Regions from separate parts of the Bacillus sp. ISL-39 genome, predicted to be linked through region 2. Evidence: a T-box and tRNA genes for the amino acid it is inferred to sense, from the RefSeq annotation. Region 2 holds a T-box; the other regions hold tRNA genes.

What was found. A T-box is a leader RNA that pairs with one kind of tRNA and senses whether it is charged. The one in region 2 lies ahead of argS (arginine--tRNA ligase), so its partner is inferred to be a tRNA-Arg.
Region 1: it has a tRNA-Arg gene. The T-box ahead of argS (arginine--tRNA ligase) is inferred to sense a tRNA for this amino acid. The anticodon was not compared.
Region 3: it has a tRNA-Arg gene. The T-box ahead of argS (arginine--tRNA ligase) is inferred to sense a tRNA for this amino acid. The anticodon was not compared.

What each region holds. Positions count from the first base shown of each region.
Region 1 covers NZ_JAGGQM010000001.1:5,203-8,468, forward strand. The annotation lists gene rph (ribonuclease PH) at 1-150, shown strand, start outside; gene J7E37_RS00040 (XTP/dITP diphosphatase) at 164-769, shown strand; gene J7E37_RS00045 (metallophosphoesterase) at 762-1,286, shown strand; tRNA gene J7E37_RS00050 (tRNA-Arg) at 1,408-1,484, shown strand; gene ilvE (branched-chain-amino-acid transaminase) at 1,858-2,760, shown strand; T-box leader at 2,784-3,037, shown strand; gene ilvB (acetolactate synthase large subunit) at 3,122-3,266, shown strand, end outside.
Region 2 covers NZ_JAGGQM010000007.1:98,612-101,877, reverse strand. The annotation lists gene J7E37_RS08395 (HesB/YadR/YfhF family protein) at 1-113, shown strand, start outside; partial or broken gene argS (arginine--tRNA ligase) at 151-1,847, opposite strand; T-box leader at 1,888-2,101, opposite strand; gene J7E37_RS22055 (GNAT family N-acetyltransferase) at 2,141-2,617, opposite strand; gene J7E37_RS22470 (OsmC family protein) at 3,143-3,266, opposite strand, start outside.
Region 3 covers NZ_JAGGQM010000010.1:81,714-84,979, forward strand. The annotation lists gene J7E37_RS10005 (amino acid permease) at 1-242, shown strand, start outside; gene J7E37_RS10010 (YndM family protein) at 275-727, shown strand; gene J7E37_RS10015 (phosphatase PAP2 family protein) at 851-1,495, opposite strand; tRNA gene J7E37_RS10020 (tRNA-Arg) at 1,850-1,923, opposite strand; gene J7E37_RS10025 (YitT family protein) at 2,266-3,078, opposite strand; gene J7E37_RS10030 (DUF1292 domain-containing protein) at 3,234-3,266, shown strand, end outside.

The DNA.
Region 1 (3,266 bases), on a different contig from region 2:
GGTACTGGGGAAGAAGCTACTTTTTCATACAGCCAGCTGCAAGAACTTTTAAAGGCCGCACAAGATGGAATCACAGAACTATTCGAAAAACAGAAGGAAGCTCTGGGAGAAGAGTTGACGGCCAAAATTGCGGGCGGAAAACAGAGATAGGGGAGTTCTCAAAATGGAATCAGTCATAATCGCGACAAAAAATAAAGGAAAAGCTAAAGAATTCGAGAAACTTTTTTTGCCAAAAGGGCTGGCGGTAAAAACTTTGCTCGATTACCCAGAGCTTGATGATGTAGAGGAAACAGGTACAACTTTTGAAGAGAATGCGATCCTAAAAGCTGAGGCAATCGCTAATATTCTTGGAGTCAAAGTAATTGCAGATGATTCTGGGCTTGAGATTGACGCATTGGAAGGACGGCCGGGTGTGTATTCGGCACGTTACGCAGGTCCCGAGAAAAATGATGAAAACAACATCGACAAAGTTCTCGATGAACTTCAGGATGTGCCAGAAAGTGAGCGCACCGCAAGATTCTGCTGTGCACTCGCAATGGCAGAGCCAGGCAAGGAAACAGTGACTGTATTCGGTACATGTGAAGGCAAAATCCTTAATGAACGACGCGGTACCAACGGTTTTGGCTATGATCCCATTTTCTTCGCAGAAACAAAGGGAAAATCTATGGCTGAATTGGCATCAGAGGAAAAAAACAAGATCAGCCACAGGGCCAATACGATCAGAAAGCTGGATGATCTTCTTAAAAAGCGAGAGGAACGCCATGAGTAGGGTGCTGATTGTCAGTGACAGCCACGGGTCAACAGAGGTACTGGAGGGAATTGAGAAGCTGCATGGCAATGATGTGGACTTGATGATCCACTGCGGTGACTCAGAGCTAGATGAAGATGATGCTGCTATTAAGAATTTCAAATCGGTGAAGGGGAATTGCGATTTCTATGGCCATTTTCCTGATGATGAAATCCATGTGATAAATGGCGTGAAAATTTTTGTGACACATGGGCACCTATACTCGGTGAAGTCTACACTCGCAAACTTGTACTATAAGGCAAAAGAACTAGAGGCTGAAGTCGTATGCTTCGGTCATTCGCATTTGCTGGGAGCAGAAATGGTAGATGATGTACTGTTCATCAATCCGGGAAGCATCAGGCTTCCACGCGGCAGGTCAGAAAAGAGCTATGCCATTCTCGAACTGGAAAATGGAAAAGCGGTATTGCGGATCTATGACTATGGAAATGGTGAGATGTCTGAATTAAGACAGGAGTTTTCACTTCACAAAACAAGTTAAAACTACTATAATGATTTTCTGAGGGGAATCAGCAGGTTTCCCTCAGAAAAAAGTTTTGATTTTTTATTGACATTTAGTCATTTGGCTAATATAATAAATCTTGTCTTTAAAAAACAACCAAGTCCCAGTAGCTCAGTTGGATAGAGCATACGCCTTCTAAGCGTACGGTCGGGAGTTCGAATCTCTCCTGGGACGCCATTTAAACTACATACCTTAACTCACCTTATTGAAGGTGAGTTTTTTTTTATGTCCTATAGTTCTTACTAGCTCTCCAAAACTGAAGTCTATAAGGGGTCAGTAAAAAAAAAATTAATTTTATTTAAATGTGAATATATCAACAATGTAAGCGTATACAAATAAACTAATTAATCTAAATTATCAAATAATTTAGAATAAGGGTGTTGACGAGTGTGGAAATTGGGCGTAAGATAATCCTCAAATAAAAAAACAAGTTGATTGCAACCAAAGCGAGTCATAGTTTTAAATTAATTTTAGAATAATGTAAAATTGTATTTTTTTAACCTGTAAATTTAATAATTTAAAGCGTCTATTTGTTAAAGGAGTGTTTATTGTGCCCGATCAGTGGATCTACTTAAACGGTGAATTTGTCACCAAGGAAAATGCTAAGATTTCGGTATATGATCATGGATTTCTATACGGAGATGGTATTTTTGAAGGGATACGGGTATACAGCGGCAATATTTTCAGGATGGAAGAACATATGGACCGGCTTTATCGGTCAGCGAAGTCCATTATGCTGAACATGCCACACTCTAAGGAGGAGTTCACCGGCCTGGTGGTTGAAACGGTCGAACGGAATCAATTGAGAGATGCTTATATCCGCATTGTCGTTTCCAGAGGTGTCGGGGACCTTGGGTTGGACCCCTATAAGTGCCCGAAAGCGAATGTCGTCATCATTGTTGAGCCCCTGGCTATTTTTCCAAAGGAATTGTATGAACGGGGACTGGAGATTGTCACAGTCGCGACAAGGAGAAATCGTCCTGATGTGTTAAGTCCTAAAGTGAAATCACTGAATTATTTGAATAATGTCCTTGTAAAAATTGAAGCGCATCTGGCAAATGTAAGTGAAGCACTTATGCTGAATGACCAGGGCTATGTTGCCGAAGGATCCGCGGATAATATTTTTATCGTGAGAGGCAGCACTTTCCTAACACCGCCAGGGTATGTAGGAGCACTAGAAGGAATCACCAGGAATGCCGTTATTGAAATCGCCAAAAAACTGGGGTATGAGGTCAAGGAGGAACCATTTACCCGCCATGATGTATACACAGCTGACGAAGTATTCCTTACAGGGACTGCAGCAGAAGTAATCGCAGTCGTAAAAGTAGATGGAAGAGTCATTGGCGATGGAGTGCCAGGAGAGCATACACAAAACATCCTGGATGAGTTCCGGGCAAGAGTAGTTGCGGATGGGATCCAGGTCTATCCAGAAAAAGCCCATCAAGTCAGTTGATATGAAAAGTATAATTAAATATAGATAAAGCGAAGACAGGGACAAGTAATTTATTGCGATGAGCATGCACAGAGAGCCGGAGTTGCTGGGAACCGGCGATGCCGCGATAAGTGAACTCACCCTGGAGCGCCAGTTTGAAAGGAAACCTAGTAAAACTGGTCGAGTGTCCTGCACTTGTTATCAAAACCGGCAGCTGAAGCTGTCACGAGTGCACGCATCATGCGTGAATAAGGGTGGTACCGTGGAACAAGGAGATAAAGCCTATTCCATCCCTTTGCCTGGGCAACCTTAGGCATATGGAGATGGAGTGGGCTTTTTTATTTTGAAAAAAACACTGAATACACAATGGGAGGTTCGATAAATGGAAGCTGCCTTGAAGGAAACAAAGGCTAAAACGAGTAAAGTAAGCGGTGCTGATTTGCTGCTTAAGGCCCTGGAAAAGGAAAACGTCGAAGTCATTTTCGGCTACCCGGGAGGGGCTGTCCTTCCGATTTACGACAAACTCT
Region 2 (3,266 bases):
TTACCTTTTATGTAGAAGCGAATGATACTTGGTTTTTTGATGAGACAGATGTTGAACTTAAATACAGCGACACCGCTGGTGAAATATTCGCCAATTATATAGAACAAAATTAATCCCAATTGAGTCCCAGGCATTGACCCGGGACTCTTTTTACATTTCTTTCGGAGCTTTGATCCCCAATATTCTAAGGCCTTCCTCGAGGACAATGCTGACAGCATGGACCAAATGGAGCCGCGCATTCTTTTCCGGATCATCTCCAAGGATCCGCACTTCTCCATAGTATTTATTAAACGCCTGGGACAGATTAAGAACATATTTAGCAATTAGGGAGGGATCATTTCTTTCAAGCGCTCTCTTGATTGTATCCGGGAACATTTGCAGCTCAGTGATCACTGGCCATTCAGCAACAGCAGCCAGCTCTTCGTCCCCATTCGTATCTTCAAGTGCCCCCTTTTTCAACAATGATTGTGCCCGGGTATTTGTATATTGAACATAAGGTCCTGTTTCGCCCTCGACTTTTAGCATCTCTTCCAGGGAAAACTCAATATCATTCATCCGAAAATTCTTAAGGTCATGAAATACAACGGCACCGGTACCAATCATTTTGGCAATATCTATTTTATTGTCCAAAGAGGTTTTTTTTCCTCAATATTTTTTTCTGCCAGCTGAATTGAATCAGTGAGAACATCTTCAAGCAAAACGACCTTGCCTTTTCTTGTGGACATTTTTTTCCCGTCCTTTAACATCATGCCAAATGGAACATGAGTAATACCGTCCGCCCACTGGAAATCCATTTTTGCAAGCACTGCTTTTATCTGTTTAAAGTGAAGGCTTTGCTCATTGCCAACCACATATAATGATTTAACAAAAGAATACTCTTTGAATCTGTACATGGCCGCGGCTAAATCTCTTGTAGCATACAAGGTGGCGCCATCAGATTTTTTTATAAGACAAGGTGGAAGTTCTATGTCATCCAATTTGACTACTTGTGCCCCATCGGATTCATCAAGCAGTCCCTTTTCTTGCAGTATTTCCACGATTGGTTCCATCTTATCATTATAGAAGGCTTCCCCTGCATATGAATTAAACTCAATCCCCATAAGATCGTATATCTTCTTAAACTCCTTCAGTGATTCATCCTTGAACCATTTCCAAAGCTCAAGAGCATCAGCATCCCCATTCTCCAGGCGTCTGAACCAGTCGCGGCCTTCTTGTTCAAGCTCCGGCTGACTTTCTGCGGTCTCATGAAATCTTATATAAAGCTCAAGCAGCTCCTGTATCGGGTTCTTCTTTACTTCTTCCTCTGTGCCCCACAGCTTATATGCCGTGATGAGTTTGCCGAACTGAGTACCCCAGTCCCCTAAATGGTTGATTTTGACTGTTCTGTATCCACATTTTTCATAAATAAGCGAAAGCGAATTTCCAATAACGGTTGACCGCAGATGACCCATGGAAAATGGTTTAGCGATATTTGGCGAGGAAAGGTCAATTGTTACAGTCTGACTTTCACCAATGTCGAGATCACCATAATGATTCTTCTTTTGCCGTATTTCATTTAATAGTTCTTTGGCAACTTGCCCCTTATTTAAGAACGCATTTATATAGCCGCCAACTGCTTCAAAACGATCGAATGGTCCTTTGACCCCGCTTTGCAAGCGGGAACATAAATCTTTGGCAATTTCAGGTGGTGGCTTTCTCGTCGTTTTCGCCAATTGGAAACATGGAAAAGCTAAGTCTCCCTGCTGCAAAAATTTTGGTTTCTCAATTAACCGCTCTATCTCATAAGAAGTATGAACTTCCTCCAACACAGCGGCAAGCAATTCTGAGTAAAGTTTTACATATTCCATTAAAAAACCCCCTTATAAATACAAAAACTCCCGCCTCTATATAAGAGACGAGAGTAAATCCCGCGGTACCACTCAAATTGTTCCAGCATAAGGAACCTGCTTTCATTGATAACGGGTAAATCCCGGCCGGCCCTACTCGATTTGAGGCAAGCATCTCAAAAGTGCGCTTCATCATTCATATGCACCAGGCTTCCACCGTCCCTGGCTCGCTATAGCAAATATAGAATAATTACTCTCTTTTTCATCGATTTGATATTTTTACCATTATAAACAATCAAGAAGACATTTTGCAATCAATTTTTCACTGTCAAAAGCGAATCAAATTCTTGAATCGAACGTTTGTGTTCATCGTACTTTTCAATATAGTTGCCGCCGTTATAATCGCCAATCACTTTGCGCCAGAAGTTTCTGGCCGGCTCATTTTTCTGAACCTGGGTAATACTCCAGTTCCCAGGGAATAAGTCAAACAGCTTGACGGCCGCATCCGTCCCAAATCCTTTCCGGTAGAATTTCCTCATGATAAAAAATTCAAGGATGACATTGGGAACTCCACTTTCGACCATTGCAAAACCCGCCAGTTCCCCATCATGCATGATAAAAAAGGCATGTAAATCAGCTTCAGTCCAATATGGTTGTAAATCAAATGGAGCAAAGCTGCCATTCACTTCAAGCTTGATATCCTGAAAGACGGTAAATTCGTAAATATAAAATTGAACTAAATTTTGAAGAGTTGCTTCATCCTCTTCTTTAACACGCACTAAATCAATCACATGGACTCCCCTTTTTTTAAGGCTCTTTTCTCAAACTTTGTTGCTTTTGACTACAAAATAAAATTAAATGACCCATTTTTCTTCGCAAAATTGACTCCTTTGTAAGAAAAGAGCATGCCAACTTAATACCGACCTGCAAAATGGCCTTTTAATACGTTAAAATCGGCTTTAGGATTTTAACAACAATCTTTACGAAAACAGCCTTTTTTAAAAGTTATGACTAAGAATTCGTGCATTTAACCGAAAATCCTTTTTATCATTAGGCTCTTTTCTCAAACATTGTTTCGATTGACTACAAAATAGGATTGAATGACCTGTTTTAGTCCGCAAAGTTGAATCTATTGTTAGAAAAGAGCATGCAAACTTAATACCGACCTGCAAAACGGCTTTACATTAAGTTAAAATCGGCTTTAGGATTTTAACAACAATCTTTACAAAAACAGCCTATCATTAAAATGATCTTAAAATCACCCTGTTTATAAAGTGAAAATGAGCCCTCATCTAATTAGATAAGGACTCATTATACTAATATTCTTCTATTTGCCAAGTATGTGTGAACTGGATACAGCCCTTTAATGTTTGTGCGACTGGACATCCTCGTTCAAAAACATTCAATGCTCTTTCGGCAGCTTCTTTTTTTCCGGCAGGG
Region 3 (3,266 bases), on a different contig from region 2:
TGATTTTATTCAATTGGGCGTTTATCATTATCTCAGCTCTAAAATTGCTTGAATTAAAAGCATGGGGGAAAATCATTTCTTTTATTGGGATAACTCTTATCCTGGCAGCTGTGAGCGGGACGATCATGGAAAAGAGCATTCGAATGGGTTTTTTCATTAGTGTAGTCGTTGTCTTGCTTATAGGGATGATTTCTCTTTTTTTACAGAAAAAAGTATGGAATAAAGCAAGTGGAGCAACATAACGGATACAGTAAAAGTTTATGGAGGGATTTTAATGAAACATCTTAGAGCACTGGCAATAAAGTTCCTTGCCAGCCTGGTACTCCTATATGTCATTCTTGGCCTGATGTACGATATGTCTTTTACCAATGTTTTTTTGATATCCTTGGTGCTTGGGTTAGCGTCTTATGTAATTGGAGACTTGTTCCTCTTGCCAAAAACGAACAATACAATCGCAACATTAGCAGATTTTGGACTTGCCTTTATGATCATCTGGATTTTGGGAGAAAGTTTGACATACGGAGAGAGTTTACTGCTGGCATCTCTAATATCAGCCGCTGGAATCGCTTTGTTTGAGTACTTCTTTCATAAGTATATGGCTGGGAATGTTTTCGAAGATGGCGGGAGGGAACATCGAAATACAAACTATCAGTACCAAACAGAAGCTTCTGAAGAACTATACCCTGTTAAACCGGATGTAAGAAGCGAAGAGGATACCGATAAATAACGAAAAAAGAGCTGCAGACGCAGCTCTTTTTTAAAGGCTCTTTTCTCAACCTTTGATGCTATTGACTACAAAATAGGGATTGAATGACCTATGTTTCTTCACTTTCGTTATAAAGATACTTGTTCAGTCTTTTACATAAACTGTATCGGCTTTTTTGGCAACTTTAACTTCAAATAATTCAAAGACAATCCCATAAATAAATGAAGTTAAAAACATGGATGCGAACATATCTAGTATATAATGCTGTTTAACAAACAGTGTAGAAATAATAATCAACGAACCCATTACTGGAACGAAGATTGAATGGATGATATGTTTATTTCGGATGTTGATATTGCCAAGAATTATGGCAAATGTAGTTAATACATGAATGCTGGGGAAAGCATTGTATGGTTGATCATGACTGTATATCATGCCGACAAGCTCTATAAGGATTCCGTCACCAACCAGGTTTGGACGAGGAACAGTAGTCTGGAAGAAGAAGTAAATGACGAAACAAACTAACTCTCCAATAACAATTAAAGTCAATGTCTTTAAATAGATCCGTGTATCCTTATACCAAAAATAAATCAGATAACCTAATATGAAGGCGTACCAAATGATATACGGTATAATGAAAATTGAAAGGAAAGGTATCTTATCGTCAAGATCAGTTGAAAGGATTACAGCTTCCCGAGGGTTGTTATTCAAGATCTTATAAATCAAGCCCAGTACTGGCATAACCAGCAAAAACAATAAATATGGCAAATCTTTTATTTTGTTTTTCATGTTACTACCCCTTTTGCTTAATTGCTTATGGAATATAAATACCACAAACAAACTTATTTAATCCAAAAACAAAATATTGGTATATTAATAGAATAAGATTGAGCTTCAAATATAATAGACGTATTAAAAATGTAATTAGTTCCATTGAACTAACTTTTTTTGGCCATTTTCACCAAAATTTAAAGTAGTAAATTCTATTAAAAGGGGGCTATGAGTAGTGTCATTAAATAATCCTTCGAAGAGGTATATTTCGGCTTCATTTCGCATTTCTCAGGAAGAAGAAAGATGCAAAGAGGGGGAATGAAACATCTTGCGAAAAATAAAAAAACCTTGATTCAAAATCAAGGTTTTAAGCGTCCCAGAAGAGATTCGAACTCCCGACCTACAGTTTAGGAAACTGTTGCTCTATCCTGCTGAGCTACTGGGACATGATTAGAATTAAGATGAAGTATTAGAAAGTGAATCGATTAGTGTTATATCCCGTCCTCATCTCAGAAAGTAAACCAAGAGGCATCTCGATGAGTACGCTGAAGCAATTTCAAAGATGCGAATTCGTCGATGCTGAGCTACTGGGACATGATTAGAATTAAGATGAAGTATTAGAAAGTGAATCGAATTAAAGTTATAAATTGAGAAAGTAAATACATGATCATTCACTAATTACAGCGACTCAATTATTATACGATGAATCTGTGAAAAATTCAAGAGAAATTTCCCTATAAAAATTCGGAAAGCACCAAGAAGCTGTATTTCCAGCTTCTTGAATGTCATTAATGCTGCTTTTTATGAAATAGCCCCATCACTTCCAGGGTTTCAGTGATATTGACAAATGCTTCTGGATCTATTTCTTCTATTAGTGTTTTAACTTCTGTAAGTTCATAACGGGATATGACTGTAATGATGACGTTGCTCCTCTCATTCGAAAAACCTCCAACAGAGTCCATCACCGTTACACCACGATAAACATTTCCAAGTAGATGCTGCTTTACTTCCTCCCCTTTTCTAGTGATGATCATCAAAGTTAGCTTAACGTGATGTGTATGTACCTTATCGATCACTTTGCCAAGGACAAAAATGGAAACAAGCGTATTCAAAGCTGCATCCCAGCTAAACAAAAAACCTGATAATAAGATAACGACTGAATTCATCGCGAACAATAGTGTTCCCATAGGGAAGTCTTTGCGTCTTGCCAGAAGCATCCCGATAATATCGAAGCCGCCCGAAGATCCTGATGAACGGAAGATTATCCCTATCCCCAAACCAACGATCGCACCGCCAAAAATCGAGGATAATATCGGATCCTCTGCAAGCTTAAACACCGGTATAACATAAAGAGCGATAGAAATTGTGATGACGGAAAGAATCGTATAAAAGATGAAATTCCGTCCCAGTTTTAAATATCCTAAAACTAGCAGGGGGAAGTTTAAAAGGAAATTGTAAACGCCAGTATTGATAGATGTGAGCATTGATAAAATGATGGATAGACCGCTAATCCCGCTGCTCATGATTCCGTGGGGGATCAGGAAAAGGTTGAATGCAAATGAAACAATGATTGAGCCAAAGATAATTCCTGCTGACTTCAAAAACGCCGCCTCCAAAAAACAGTGTGTTAAAAAATATTATATAGATGAAAATAAAGAAGTGAATTTAAAAGTTTATTTAAAATTCATTAAGTATTTCGATTTGCGATGCCCTTCTTTGGAAGAATCATATTTCCGGCAAGGAAGGGGAAGATATAATGACGATATTTGGAGGTGAAGCAGTTATGGAG